Regions from separate parts of the Streptomyces sp. NBC_00984 genome, predicted to be linked through region 2. Evidence: predicted binding sites of a transcription regulator. Region 2 holds the regulator's gene; the other holds the start of a gene.
What was found. Region 2 encodes HspR, which represses chaperone genes until heat shock. Its sites were predicted from a motif close to TTGAGNNNNNNNNNCTCAA; they were not measured.

Region 1 (7,514 bases), 1.8 Mb from region 2:
TCAGCAGCAGCGGCAGCCCGCCGGACGGGGTGGTGGCGGTGATCTCGTGCATCGGGTCCGCGTGCCGGCCGTAGGAGAGGGCGACCCCGGCCAGCGGCAGCACCGGCGCGACGACGAGGAGCAGCGGGCGGATGGTGTCCCCGGCCCCGGCCCCGTACGCCAGCGCGAGAGCCCCGACGGCCACCAGCACCAGCGCCAGCAGCCACGGCCTGCGCAGCGCGGGCCCGGCGGCCCACAGCAGCCGCCCGGCGCGGGTCGCGGCCCCGGGGAAGCGGTGCCGGACGCTGCGGGCGGGCCCACTCGCCGGCACCCCCTCCGCCGCCACCGCGGCCAGTACCCCCGCGCGCACCGCGTCCAGCGCCGCCCCCGCCTCCGGTCGCGTCCGTACAGCCGTCGAGATCCGGGCCGCGCATCCCCCGCACGCCTCCACGTGCTTCTCCACGGACCACGCGTCCGTCTCCGGCACCGAACCGGCGGCGTACCGCCCGGCCAGCTCCTCGCTCACGTGCCAGCGGGGCATGCCGTCGCCTCCCGTCGTGGTCATGCCGTTCCTCCCAGCGGTCCGGCCTCCGCGGCCGACAGCTCCAGTGCGGCGCGCAGCTCGCGCCTGGCCCGCATCGCCCGGGTCTTGACCGTGCCCTCGGGTATGCCCAGGAGCCGGGCCGTCTCGCGGGTCGTCAGCCCGTCGATGACCGTGGCGCGCAGGACCTCCCGCAGTTCGGGCGAGATCCGGTCGAGCGCGGCGCCCACATCCCCGTACTCCAGCCCGGCCAGCACCCGCTCCTCGGCGGACGGCGCGGTGGCGGCCCACTCGTTGCTCCCGGTCCGTCCGGCCCGGGTGGCGAGATCGGTACGGGCATGGACCCGCTGGGCGTCCACCAGCCGGCGCGAGGCGATCACCCAAAGCCAGCCGCCGACCCGGGCACCGCGGTGCGAACCGGCGGAGCGCCAGACCGTCACGAAGGTGTCCTGGAGAACTTCCCGTACGGTCTCGGCATCCGCGCACCGCCTGCCCAGCCGGGCCAGCAGCCAGCCGGCGTGCCGGTCGTAGAGCGTCGCCAGGGCTTCCGTGTCCCCCTGCGCGACGGCACGCAGCAGGGCGTCGTCGTCGTTCGGGTCCTCCCCCGAGGGGCGCAACAGCTTCACACCTCCCTATCGGGCGACGGACCCGGGCCGGTTCACGGACGGCGCTTGTGGTTCACGCCATGGACGGCGCGGGGGATGATCACAGAAGGTAGGGCGTTGCTTTGGGGGGCTTGTGATGGAAAGGGGCCTCACGCGGTGCATCAGCGTACGGACAGGGCGGTCCGCGAAGAACCCTTCGTGGCTCCGCTGCTCGACGCCATCCCGTGCCAGAGCCGCACGGGCGACACCGCTGCCCCGCCGCCTCCGGTCCGCAGGGCCCGCCGATGGCTGCGGCTGCTGCCGACGCCCACCGGTACCCCGTTCACCTTCGGGTACCTGCTGGTGCTGGTCGCCACGTCCCTCTTCATGGAGTACGCCGATCCCGACACCGTCGCCGCCGTGCTGCGCGAATCGAGCACGGACGTCGCGCACCTCGGCGAGACCCCGCTGCTCGTCCTGGTGGCCAGCGCCCTGTGGGTCGTCGGCGGGCTCACCTCCCCGTACGTCTTCGCCTTCGCTCTCGTGCTGACCGCGCTGGAGCGCCGCATCGGGGGGTGGCGGACCGCCGCGGTGTTCCTGCTCGGTCATGTCGTGGCGACGCTCGCCACGGAGATCCCGGTCGGTCTCTCCGTGGTCGCCGGGCATCTGCCGGAGTCGTCGCTGCACCGACTCGACTACGGCATCAGCTTCGGGCTGCTGGCGAGCGTGGGCGCGCTCACCGGACTGCTCACCCCGCTGGTGCGGGTGCTGGTGCTCGGCGGGGTGGGCGCGATGCTGGTGCGCGACCTGCTCGATCTGGACAACCCGCTCACCAACTGGGGCCATCCGCTGGCACTGCTGCTCGGTGTGGCCTGCTGGCCGCTGCTGCGCCGGGCCGGTGTGGCCGGGGGAGCGGTGGTCAGGGGCGTGGTGCCTTCTCGCCGTGCACCGCGAGATACTCGGCCGCCAGCCAGGGCGCCAGGTCGTCGATGAGTGTCGCGACGACGGCCGGGTCGGCGGAGGGCTTGCGGCCGATGTGCGCGGCCAGCCGCATCTGCTCGATCCGCTCCGGGTGGTCCGGGTAGTAGCGGGCGAACACCTCGGCGGACTCGGCCAGGTCGCTGGTCCAGCCGTGCCACCGCGGCATGACCAGGGTGAAGCCGGACCGGACGAGACGGCGGGCGACGCCCCGGCTCAGATATCGGCGTTCGGCGTCCGTGGTGGCTTCGGCGGCCCTTCGCCGCCAGCGGGGGAGCAGGAGATACAGGTCCCCGTTGGTCTCGCGGGCGAGCAGTGGGGTCGGACGATAGTGCGGCAGCTGCCCGGCGAGATCCTCGCCCAGCAGTGGGGTGCAGAGGCAGGCGACGAAGAAGCCGAGGTCGTTGCGTTCGAGCTCGCTGGTGAGGGTCTCGGCGCGGGACAGCAGGATGCCGACGCCGTCGATCACGTCGAACGAGGCGTCCAGCTCGGCCTCCATGGCGCGGGCCGTCACTTCGTCGGCGGCCGTGGGCGCGCCGCGCAGGGCCAGCAGCAGATCCAGATCGGAGACACCGGGAATGGCCGCGCCGCGCGGAATGCTGCCGTAGACGTACGCGCTGTGCAGCCGCGTGCCGTCGAACGCCCCGGCGATCCGGGACCGGGCCGCAGCCACCACGGGGGCGTACGACGCGGGCACCCGGCTCAGCGAGCCCTCCCGCCGGATCGTGCCGTCCTGGTTCAGCCCTCGGCCGCCGCTGTCGTCGTTCATGCGGGCACTCTGCCCGCATTTCCGTGACGAGCCGAATGATTTATCCGTCCCGACGGACGGGGTCGGGGGCCGGGGGCCGGGGCCCGGCGATCGGGGGTCGGGGCGCGAGCGCGACCGGTCGATCGCTCACAGCGAACACTCCCCGGGGAACAATAGGCCGCTCAGGAGCATTGAGTCTGCATAGCTCAACTTGACTGCCGAAGGGGAGATCATGGCTATCGATTCCAATGCGGTCACTCCGCTCGCCCTGCCCGTGCTGCCGCTCGACGACGAGGTCGTGCTGCCCGGGATGGTGGTGCCTCTGGACCTGTCCGACACCGATGTACGTGCCGCCGTGGAGGCCGCACAGGCCGCGGCCCGGGACGGCGGCGGCAAGCCCGAGGTGCTTCTGGTGCCGCGGATCGACGGGACGTACACCGGCACCGGTGTCATCGGCACCGTCGAGCAGGTCGGACGGCTTTCGGACGGAGATCCGGGCGCGCTGATCCGCGGCCGGGGCCGGGTGCGGATCGGGGCCGGGACCAGCGGGCCGGGTGGAGCGCTCTGGGTGGAGGGGACACGGGTCGACCCGGTCGTCCCCGACCCGCTTCCCGGCGCCGCCGCCGAGCTGGTCAAGGAGTACAAGGCGCTCGCCACCAGCTGGCTGAAGAAGCGCGGCGCCTGGCAGGTCGTGGACCGGGTCCAGCAGATCGAGGACATCTCCGCGCTCGCCGACAATTCCGGTTACTCGCCCTTCCTCACCACCGCCCAGAAGGTGCAGCTCCTGGAGACCACGGACCCGGTCGCCCGGCTGAAGCTCGCCATCCAGTGGCTCGGTGAACACCTCGCCGAGCAGGACGTCGCCGAGTCCATCGCCAAGGACGTCCAGGAGGGCGTCGACAAGCAGCAGCGCGAATTCCTGCTGCGGCGCCAGCTCGAAGCCGTCCGCAAGGAGCTCTCCGATCTCAACGGCGGCCCTGGTTCCGGCGCAGACGAGTCCGACGACTACCGGGCCCGTGTCGAGGCCGCCGACCTTCCCGAGCATGTCCGCGAGGCCGCGCTCAAGGAGGTCGACAAGCTGGAGCGCTCCTCCGACCAGAGCCCCGAGGGCTCCTGGATCAGGACCTGGCTCGACACCGTCCTCGAACTGCCGTGGACCGAGCGGACCGAGGACGCCTACGACATCCGGGGCGCCCAGCGCATCCTCGACGCCGAGCACGCGGGGCTCCAGGACGTGAAGGAGCGCATCACCGAGTACCTCGCCGTCCGCAAGCGGCGCTCCGACCGCGGTCTGGGGGTCGTCGGCGGGCGGCGCGGCGGTGCCGTGCTGGCGCTGGTGGGACCCCCGGGCGTGGGCAAGACCTCGCTCGGGGAATCCGTCGCGCACGCCATGGGCCGCAAGTTCGTCCGTGTCGCGCTCGGCGGTGTGCGGGACGAGGCGGAGATCCGCGGCCACCGGCGTACGTACGTCGGCGCCCTGCCGGGACGTATCGTCCGGGCCATCAAGGAGGCCGGTTCGATGAACCCGGTCGTCCTGCTCGACGAGATCGACAAGGTCGGCTCCGACTTCCGGGGCGACCCGGCCGCCGCCCTCCTCGAAGTTCTCGACCCGGCGCAGAACCACACCTTCCGCGACCACTACCTGGAGGTCGAGCTCGACCTCAGCGACGTCGTCTTCCTGGCCACGGCCAATGTGCTCGAAGCCGTCCCGGAGGCCCTGCTCGACCGCATGGAGCTGGTCAGGCTCGACGGCTACACCGAGGACGAGAAGGTCGTCATCGCCCGGGACCACCTGCTCCCGCGCCAGCTGGAGCGGGCCGGTCTGGAGAAGGACGAGGTGGCGCTCGACGAGTCCGCGCTGCGCAAGCTGGCCGGCGAGTACACCCGTGAAGCGGGCGTACGGAACCTGGAGCGGGCCGTCGCCCGGCTGCTCCGCAAGGTCGCGGCCCAGCACGAACTGGGCGACCGGGAGCTTCCGTTCACGGTCACCGAAGCGGATCTGCGCGGTCTGATCGGGCGTCCGCACCACGTCCCCGAGTCCGCCCAGGACCCGGCCGAGCGCCGCACCTCGGTGCCCGGTGTGGCCACCGGACTCGCGGTGACCGGCGCGGGCGGCGACGTGCTGTTCGTGGAGGCGTCGCTGGCCGACCCGGAGACCGGGGCGTCCGGGCTGACCCTCACCGGTCAGCTCGGCGACGTCATGAAGGAGTCCGCGCAGATCGCGCTGAGCTTCCTGCGCTCGCACGGCGCGGAGCTGGAACTGCCGGTCGCGGACCTGAAGGACCGCGGTGTGCACATCCACTTCCCGGCGGGCGCGGTCCCGAAGGACGGCCCGAGCGCCGGTATCACCATGACGACGGCGCTGGCCTCGCTGCTCTCCGGACGGCTGGTCCGCACGGACGTGGCGATGACCGGTGAGGTCTCGCTGACCGGACGGGTGCTGCCGATCGGCGGCCTGAAGCAGAAGCTGCTGGCCGCACACCGCGCCGGGATCACGACCGTGGTGATCCCGAAGCGGAACGAGGCCGACCTGGACGACGTCCCCGCCGAGGTCCTGGACACGCTGGAGGTCCACCCGGTGACCGATGTCCGCCAGGTCCTGGAGATCGCCCTGGCCCCGGCCTCCGCGACCAGGCCCGAGGAGAGGATCCCGGCCGCGGCGTAGCCGCCACGGCGTGACGGACGTGGCACCGCGTACGCGACCGGTACGGACGGCCCGCCTTCCCGGCAACGGGTGGGCGGGCCGTTCCGCGTCACGCTGCCCAGGCCCTGTCGTCCCAGGGTCTCCCGCTCGCCGGCTCAGGGGCGGTAGATGGTCCCGGGGACCGGCTCGGCGGGAGCCATCAGCTGCGGCACGGTGACGAAGGTGTAGCCCTGCTTCTTCAGTGCGTCGATGATGCCGGGCACCGCGGGCACCGTGCCCTTGTAGATGTCGTGCAGCAGGATGACACCGTCCTTGCTCGCCTGGTCCAGGATGCGCTTCTTGATCAGCGCCGAGTCGGTCGTGGAGTAGTCCTTCGCGGTGGCGCTCCACAGGATCTGGGAGAGCCCCAGGTCCTTGCTGATGTCCGAGACGGTGTCGTCGGTGCGGCCCTGCGGCGGGCGCATGAGGCGCGGCTTCTTGCCGGTGATCTCCGCTATCGCGTCCTGCGTCTTCGCCAGCTCGGCGCGTATCTCGGCCGGCTTGCGGTCCGTCAGGACCTGGTGGGTCCACGTGTGGTTGGCCACCTCGTGCCCCTCGGCGGCGATCCTGCGCACGGTGTCGGGGTGCTTCTTGACGTGGTTCTTGCCCAGCAGGAAGAAGGTCGCGTGCACCTTCTTCTCCTTCAGGATGTCCAGCAGGTGCGGGGTGTCCTCGCCCGGTCCCGCGTCGAAGGTCAGCGCTATGCACTTCGCCTTGCGGCAGTCCACCGGGCCGAAGGAACCCTTGGCGTCGGAGCCCGCGTCGCCACGCGCCGAGGCCGGCGCGGTGGTCTGCATGGAGCAGCCGCTCAGCGTCAGGGTGAGCGCCGTCACAAGGGCGGCGGCCAACCCCGTACCGATCGACTTCGTCTTCATGGACAAGGCGGGTCACTCCTCCGTGGCTGAACAGGGCACGCGGTGTGCGGCAGAGAAGGACTATACATAGCGTGTATACGTCGAATGCATAGGGGGTCCGCTGCCGCCCCGGAGGGCGAAATCCCTGGTCGGAGGGGTGAAAGCGAAGAGCCCCGGTGGATCACCGGGGCTCTGCTGGGTGAAGCGGTGCGGCGGGCGGGCTCAGCCGTTGGCGAGGGCCTGGACGCGGTCGAGGGCGCCGTTGAAGCGGTCGTGGTCGCCGACGGTGGGGCCGGACGAGGTGTACTGCCATATCGTGTAGAAGCCCCAGCCGGCCGGGAGCTCGCCGACCGTGGAGTCGTAGCGGGCCACCCACAGCGGGTTGGTGGCGCCGAAGCCCGCGTTGTTCCCGGTGCAGGTCTTCCACCAGCTGGTGGCGGTGTAGATGACCGCGTCGCGTCCGGTGCGCGCCTTGTACGTGTTCACGAAGTCGCGGATCCAGGAGACCATGCCGGCCGCGGTCTTGCCGAAGCACTGGTCGCCGTACGGGTTCCACTCGATGTCGAGCACGCCGGGCAGCGTCTTGCCGTCCCGCGACCAGCCGCCCCCGTGGTCCACGAAGTAGTTGGCCTGGACGGCGCCGCTCGTGGTGTTCGGGGTGGCGAAGTGGTACGCGCCGCGGATCATGCCGACGTTGTACGAGCCGTTGTACTGCTGCGCGAAGTACTCGTTCGTGTAGTACGTGCCCTCGGTGGCCTTGGTGTAGGCCCACTTCACGCCGCTGTTCCAGAGCGTCGACCAGTTGACGTTGCCCTGGTGGCCGGAGACGTCCACGCCTTCGGTCTGGACGGCGCGGGTGTCCCGCGGCAGTCCGCCCTGGCCGTCGTGGGCGACGACGCCCATGCCCATCGTGGCCGTGCCGCGGGCGGGCTTCTTGGCGGCGGCCGGGTCATGGGTGCCGGCGGCGCTCGCCGCGCCGGGCAGGGTGAGCAGGAGGGAGAGGGCTGCGAGCAGGGTTCCGGCCGCCGCGAAGCGCGAGCGGCGGGACGCCTTGGAAGTGGATCTGAGCACCGGCATGGGGAATGCCTCCGAGGACGTGGTGGGGGGACGTGCTGATCCCAGGGGCGCCGGGCGCACCCCTGTGACA
Region 2 (7,514 bases):
TTGGACCCGGCGAAGCGGGACTTGCGGCCCGGCTTGCGCGGATGGGCCAGCTGGCGGATCACGATCAGGGTCAGGATGCCGAGTACGGTCATCGTGCCGATGAACTCGACGAAGACGTTGTACGGCGCCCAGTCGCCGATGATCGGCAGGAGCCAGTCGGCCTTGAAGAGCTGGCCGATGGCGTTGACGATCGTCAGCAGCAGGGAGAAGAAGCCCACCGCCACGAACCAGTGCGCGACACCGACGATGCCCCAGCGGTTCATCCGGGTGTGGCCGAGGAACTCCCTGACCACGGTGAGGGTGCGCTGCGCGGGCTCGTCCGTGCGGGTGCCCGCGGGCACGTTCTGGCCGAGCCGCATGAAGTTGTAGATCTGCAGGAGGGCGCGGAGGAACAGGGCCACGCCGACCACGATCAGAACCAGCGACACGATGATCGCGGCGAGTTGCATTTGGGGGCTCCTCGGGCCTGCGAGGGTGGGATCCAGCGTCAATGAGCGAGTACTGGCGATTATCCGTGATTACTAAGCAGTAACTTAATCAGTCTGTGCTGACACTACCCACTTCTTCTGCCGTGCTGTAGCCGGACAGGCGGTGATCTGTGTCGCTCAGGTGTCCCTTGCCGGGCCGGGCGAGCCCTCGGGCCGCCCGGCGCAGCGGGGCGTGTGCGGCCCTCACCAGGATGGCCAGGTCCAGCCCCACCCATTGATGCTCGGCGTAGTGCTGGTCCAGCAGGGCCGGCTCGTCCCACGGCATCCCGGAGCGGGAGTGCACCTGCGCCAGGCCGGTGAGGCCCGGCTTCAGTTCATGCCGCCAGTGTCTCGCGGCGGGGGAGGTGCCGGAGCCCGGGGTGCGGGTTTCGCCCTGGACGCGGGGTCCGTCCTCCTCGTCGGGCGCCAGGGGTGCCGGGCCGACCAGTGAGAGGTCTCCCCGTACGACGTGCGGCAGCCTGGAGAGCAGGTCCAGCCGCAGTCGCCGGGTGCGCAGCGAGCGCAGTACGAAGACACGGCCGTCCAGGCCGACCCGGGGTGAGCGGGTCAGTACGCCGCCGGGGGGTCGCCGCGCCGCCAGGGCGAGGGTGCCCGCGGCGAGCAGGGGGGCCGCGAGGGCCAGGAGGGCCGAGCCGAGGGTCAGGTCCAGTACGCGCTTGGCCGACGGCCGCTCCCGACGCCGCTCCCCTTGCCACCTCCGTGTCCACGTCCGCGTCCACGTCCGTGTCCGCTGTGCCCGCGCCCGCGCGCGTACTGCCCTCTGCCTCTGCCTTTGCCTCTGCGTCTGCATCGTTCGCACCTGCCTGGGTTCTCGGCGGTTCGAGTGCCGGTTTTGCGTGGCTCACGGCATTTTGTGACAGAACGATCCCACGGGGGTGATGATGGGGAGGGGCTGCGCCGCCAGGGGGGCGGGGAGTGTCGCGTGCGATCGGCCGGTGCGTGCCCCGTTCGCACCCCCGTGTGTGCCTCATGGGTGGAGTCGCGCGTCGGTCGTAAGGTCGGGAATCCCCAGTTGGCGCAGGGTGCGTGCACGATAGTTGAGCCTCTTCGACTCAAGTCTGTTGACAGTGGGGCGGGTGTCATGCATCCTTGAGTCAGATCCACTCAAGTAGTCAAGCTGGAGGAATTGAAATGGCACGTGCGGTCGGCATCGACCTGGGCACGACTAACTCCGTCGTCAGCGTTCTCGAAGGCGGCGAGCCCACCGTCATCACCAACGCAGAGGGCGCCAGGACCACGCCGTCCGTCGTCGCCTTCGCGAAGAACGGCGAGGTGCTGGTCGGCGAGGTCGCCAAGCGCCAGGCAGTGACCAACGTCGACAGGACCATCCGCTCCGTCAAGCGCCACATGGGCACTGACTGGAAGATCGACCTGGACGGCAAGAGCTTCAACCCGCAGCAGATGAGCGCCTTCATCCTGCAGAAGCTGAAGCGTGACGCCGAGTCGTACCTGGGCGAGAAGGTGACCGACGCGGTCATCACCGTCCCCGCGTACTTCAACGACTCCGAGCGTCAGGCGACGAAGGAGGCCGGCGAGATCGCGGGCCTGAACGTCCTGCGTATCGTCAACGAGCCGACCGCCGCCGCGCTGGCGTACGGGCTCGACAAGGACGACCAGACGATCCTCGTCTTCGACCTCGGTGGCGGCACCTTCGACGTGTCGCTGCTGGAGATCGGCGACGGCGTCGTCGAGGTGAAGGCCACCAACGGTGACAACCACCTCGGTGGTGACGACTGGGACCAGCGCGTCGTCGACTACCTGGTGAAGCAGTTCGCCAACGGTCACGGCGTGGACCTGTCCAAGGACAAGATGGCTCTCCAGCGTCTGCGCGAGGCTGCGGAGAAGGCGAAGATCGAGCTCTCGTCCTCGACCGAGACCACGATCAACCTGCCCTACATCACGGCGTCCGCCGAGGGCCCGCTGCACCTGGACGAGAAGCTCACGCGCTCGCAGTTCCAGCAGCTCACGGCCGACCTCCTGGACCGCTGCAAGAGCCCGTTCCACAACGTCATCAAGGACGCGGGCATCCAGCTCTCCGAGATCGACCACGTCGTTCTCGTCGGTGGCTCCACCCGTATGCCGGCCGTCGCCGAGCTCGTCAAGGAGCTGACCGGTGGCCAGGAGGCCAACAAGGGTGTGAACCCGGACGAGGTCGTCGCCATCGGCGCCTCGCTCCAGGCCGGTGTCCTCAAGGGCGAGGTCAAGGACGTCCTGCTCCTCGACGTCACCCCGCTGTCCCTCGGCATCGAGACCAAGGGCGGCATCATGACGAAGCTCATCGAGCGCAACACCACGATCCCGACCAAGCGCTCCGAGATCTTCACGACGGCCGAGGACAACCAGCCGTCCGTGCAGATCCAGGTCTACCAGGGCGAGCGCGAGATCGCGGCGTACAACAAGAAGCTCGGAATGTTCGAGCTGACCGGCCTGCCTCCGGCCCCGCGTGGCGTCCCGCAGATCGAGGTCGCGTTCGACATCGACGCGAACGGCATCATGCACGTCGCCGCCAAGGACCTCGGCACCGGCAAGGAGCAGAAGATGACCGTCACCGGCGGCTCCTCGCTGCCGAAGGACGAGGTCAACCGGATGCGTGAGGAGGCCGAGCAGTACGCGGAGGAGGACCACCGCCGCCGCGAGGCCGCCGAGTCGCGCAACCAGGGCGAGCAGCTCGTCTACCAGACGGAGAAGTTCCTCAAGGACAACGAGGACAAGGTCCCCGGTGACGTGAAGACGGAGGTGGAGACCGCGCTCACCGAGCTGAAGGAGAAGCTCAAGGGCGAGGACACCGCCGAGATCCGTACCGCCACCGAGAAGGTCGCGGCCGTCTCGCAGAAGCTCGGCCAGGCGATGTACGCCAACGCCCAGGCCGACGGCGGCCCGCAGGGTGACCCGCAGCCGGGCGCCCAGCAGGCCAAGGCCGACGACGATGTCGTCGACGCCGAGATCGTGGACGACGAGAAGGACGCCAAGGGCGGTGCGGTGTGACCGAGGAGACCCCGGGCTTCGAGGAGAAGCCCGACGTCCCCTCCGGCGCCACCCCTGACGGAGCCGAGCCGAAGGACGCCTCTTCCTCTTCGGAGGAGGGGGCGGCCCCGGCCGGGGACGGAGTGCAGACAGTCGGCCTGACGGCCCAGCTGGACCAGGTCCGCACCGCGCTCAACGAGCGCACGGGCGACCTCCAGCGGCTTCAGGCCGAGTACCAGAACTACCGCCGCCGCGTCGAGCGGGACCGGGCCACGGTCAAGGAGATCGCTGTTGCGGGTCTCCTGTCCGAGCTCCTGCCCGTGCTCGACGACGTCGGCCGCGCCCGGGATCACGGCGAGCTCGTGGGCGGGTTCAAGTCGGTGGCCGAGTCTCTTGAGACGGTCGTCGCCAAGCTGGGCCTGCAGCAGTTCGGCAAGGAGGGCGAGCCCTTCGACCCGACGATCCACGAAGCCCTGATGCACTCGTACGCGCCGGATGTCACCGAGACGACCTGCGTGGCGATCCTGCAGCCGGGGTATCGGATCGGCGAGCGCACCATCCGCCCCGCGCGGGTGGCGGTGGCCGAACCCCAGCCGGGGGCGACGCCGGCCGCAGCCAAGGAAGAGAAGGCAACCGACGAGGAGAGCGGTGACACCGAGGAGGTCTGACATCCCGTCTGACCACCTCGCGGCCCACCGCCCGGCCATGCGACCGGCCCACGGGCCGGTCGCATGGCCGATCGTCCGGAAGGAGGGACGTCGATGAGCACGAAGGACTTCGTCGAGAAGGACTACTACAAGGTCCTCGGCGTCCCCAAGGACGCCACCGACGCCGAGATCAAGAAGGCGTACCGGAAGCTCGCCCGCGAGTTCCACCCGGACGCCAACAAGGGTGACGACAAGGCGGAGGAGCGCTTCAAGGAGATCTCCGAGGCGAACGACGTCCTCGGCGACAGCAAGAAGCGCAAGGAGTACGACGAGGCACGCGCCCTCTTCGGCAACGGCGGCTTCAGGGCCGGGCCCGGAGGAGCGGGAGGCAACTTCAACTTCGACCTCGGCGACCTCTTCGGAGGCACCCAGGGCGGGGGCCAGGGCGGCGGCGCCGGCGGTTTCGGCGGCGGCGGTCTGGGCGATGTCTTCGGCGGCCTGTTCAACCGGGGCGGCACGGGGACCCGGGTGCAGCCGCGCCGCGGCCAGGACATCGAGTCCGAGGTGACGCTCAGCTTCACCGAGGCGGTCGACGGGGCCACGGTCCCGTTGCGGATGTCCAGCCAGGCGCCCTGCAAGGCGTGTTCCGGCACCGGTGACAAGAACGGCACCCCCAGGGTCTGCCCGACCTGTCTCGGCACCGGCCAGGTCTCGCGCGGCACCGGCGGCGGCTTCTCGCTCACCGACCCCTGCGTGGACTGCAAGGGCCGGGGCCTCATCGCCCAGGACCCCTGCGATGTCTGCAAGGGCAGCGGACGGGCCAAGTCCTCCCGGACCATGCAGGTCAGGATTCCGGCGGGCGTCTCGGACGGCCAGCGGATCCGGCTGCGCGGCAAGGGCGGTCCGGGCGAGCGCGGTGGACCGGCCGGCGATCTGTACGTCGTGGTCCACGTCGGCGCCCACCCGGTCTTCGGCCGCAAGGGCGACAACCTCACGGTCACCGTGCCCGTCGACTTCACGGAGGCGGCGCTCGGCGGCGAGGTGAAGGTGCCCACGCTCGGCGGCCCGCCGGTCACCCTGAAACTGCCCGCCGGCACCCCCAACGGGCGCACGATGCGCGCCCGCGGCAAGGGCGCCGTACGCAAGGACGGCACCCGGGGCGACCTGCTGGTCACCGTCGAGGTGGCGGTGCCCAAGGACCTCGGCAACGAGGCCAGGGACGCGCTGGAGGCCTACCGGAAGGCGACCGCGGGCCATGACCCGCGGGCGGAACTGTTCCAGGCGGCGAAGGGAGCTTGAGGTGGACGGCCGACGACGCAATCCGTACGAACTGACCGATGAATCGCCGGTGTACGTGATCTCGATCGCGGCCCAGCTCTCGGGCCTGCATCCGCAGACGCTGCGCCAGTACGACCGTCTCGGCCTGGTCTCGCCCGACCGCACGGCCGGGCGCGGCAGGCGCTACTCGGCCCGCGACATCGAGCTGCTGCGCACCGTGCAGCAGCTGTCGCAGGACGAGGGCATCAACCTCGCCGGCATCAAGCGCATCATCGAGTTGGAGAACCAGGTCGCCGCGCTCCAGCAGCGCGTCGCCGAGCTCTCGGCGGCCGTGGACGGCGCGGCACAGGCGATGCAGCAGCGCGAGGCCCAGGTCCACGCCTCGTACCGGCGCGATCTGGTGCCGTATCAGGATGTGCAGCAGACCAGTGCGTTGGTGGTCTGGCGCCCGAAGCGTCCCAAGGACTGAGCGGGGGCGGTCCGGGCCGGGCGCGGCTGCGCCCGGTGGACCGCCCACCCGCGCGACGAAGGGCCGGGGAGCCGACTTACGGGTCGGCTCGCCGGCCCTTCGTCGTACGCCCTCGGTGCGGCGTCCGGAACCCGACCCCGGTTCGATCATGGCTGGCGACAATGGGCGGGGGCCTGTCATGGCCCCGCCCGTCGGCGCAGTCAGGAGTCACGTATGTCCATGGTCGGTCTCTTCTGGATCACCGACGCGGCCGCCCACATAGGCGCTCCGCCGAACAGCCCCGGCCCCGGCGTGCTGCTCACCGAGGAGGGCCTGACCGGGCTCGGGGAGGACCAGGGCGGCCGGTGGGCGTGGCAGGACATCCGGCGCGTATCGGTGGCCGGTGCGCCCGTGCGGTCCTCGGTGGCCAGGACCGCCGGGATTCTGCTGGACACCGTGATCACATCGGCGTTCGGCGGGGGCGACGACGGCCCCGCGATGTTCGTTCGCCTCGAAACCCCCGAGGAGGAGGTGGAGTTGACCGTCATCGCGACCGCCGCCTCCTACAGCCCCGCCGAGCACCGGCTGTCGCAGGACCTGCTCGATGCCTACGCGACCGGCCGGGCCACCCCCGCCGCACTGCTCGCCTGGGGACGTACCCATGGCGGCGGCACTCCCGGTCGCGCGGAGCGGGAGGAGTTGCTTGCGGGGTGGGGCGGGCGTGCGGCTCGTCGGTGAGCGGCTTGCCGGCGCCATTTCTCCGGCCGTTCCTCGCCGAGGAAGGAAGGGTTCTACGCGCGCGGCGGATCGGTCTCGGTGATCCCGGAGCGGACGAGGAGGGCCCCGAGGTGGGTTCGGCTGGTGGCGCCGAGCGTCTGCATGAGCTTGGAGATGTGGGCGCGGCAGGTGCGGACGCTGATGCCGAGCTTGTGGGCCACCGCCTGGTCGGCTTCTCCCTCGGCGAGCAGGCGGGCGATACGCATCTGGGCCGCCGTGACGGAGGTGCTCGACGGGGCCGCTTGCAGGGGTTCCGTGAGCGGGGTGGCCTGGGCCCACAGGACCTCGTACACCTGGATCAGATAGCGGACGAGCGCGGGGTGGCGGATCTCCAGGGCCACGTCGCGCTCGGCGTTGGCGGGGATGAAGGCCACGGCGCGGTCGAAGATGAGCAGTCGCTCGACCGTCTGCTCGATGGTGCGGACCTGGATGCGGCCGAGTGGCAGCTCGTCCAGATAGGCCTTGAGAGCAGGGTTGTAGCGCGCCGGATGCTGGTAGATGTGGCGGAGCCGGGCGCCCCGCTCCACCGTCGACAGGGCGCGGCCCAGTCCCTTCCTGAGCTGTTCTGCCGGCCGGGTGCTGCCGGGCTGGAGGGTCAGGACCTCTTCCCGTGCGTCGCTCAGGGCGTCGTGGATGGTTCTGTCGATGAGCGGGAAGCCTTCGAGGAATTGGTGACCACCGACTCGTCCGAGGCGTGGCCACGCCCACCCGTCGTGCGGCCACGTACTCCGCCGGGAGCGGGGGCGCGAGGTGACGTCCGGTCAGGAATCCTGGTCGAGGATCCTTGACTGGGCGATCAGATAGCCGAGCTGGGCGCGGCTCGTACTGCCCAGGACGGCGGACAGCTTGGCCACGTGTGCCCGGCAGGTGCGGACGTTCATGCCGAGGCGGCGGGCGATCGAGTCGTCCACA

Region 1: lon (endopeptidase La) is a predicted target of HspR. The motif match lies at 3,022-3,040, and genes of this name have one in related genera.

What each region holds. Positions count from the first base shown of each region.
Region 1 covers NZ_CP108734.1:3,010,059-3,017,572, reverse strand. Annotated here, with positions in the region: gene OG520_RS12990 (zf-HC2 domain-containing protein) at 1-544, opposite strand, end outside; gene OG520_RS12985 (RNA polymerase sigma factor) at 541-1,146, opposite strand; gene OG520_RS12980 (rhomboid-like protein) at 1,282-2,097, shown strand; gene OG520_RS12975 (nucleotidyltransferase) at 2,024-2,851, opposite strand; gene lon (endopeptidase La) at 3,063-5,495, shown strand; gene OG520_RS12965 (polysaccharide deacetylase family protein) at 5,630-6,388, opposite strand; gene OG520_RS12960 (lysozyme) at 6,590-7,444, opposite strand.
Region 2 covers NZ_CP108734.1:4,853,312-4,860,825, forward strand. Annotated here, with positions in the region: gene OG520_RS21615 ((Fe-S)-binding protein) at 1-449, opposite strand, end outside; gene OG520_RS21620 (sugar transferase) at 538-1,278, opposite strand; gene dnaK (molecular chaperone DnaK) at 1,620-3,473, shown strand; gene grpE (nucleotide exchange factor GrpE) at 3,470-4,120, shown strand; gene dnaJ (molecular chaperone DnaJ) at 4,214-5,398, shown strand; gene OG520_RS21640 (heat shock protein transcriptional repressor HspR) at 5,400-5,846, shown strand; gene OG520_RS21645 (hypothetical protein) at 6,060-6,563, shown strand; partial or broken gene OG520_RS21650 (LuxR C-terminal-related transcriptional regulator) at 6,617-7,267, opposite strand; gene OG520_RS21655 (helix-turn-helix transcriptional regulator) at 7,364-7,514, opposite strand, start outside.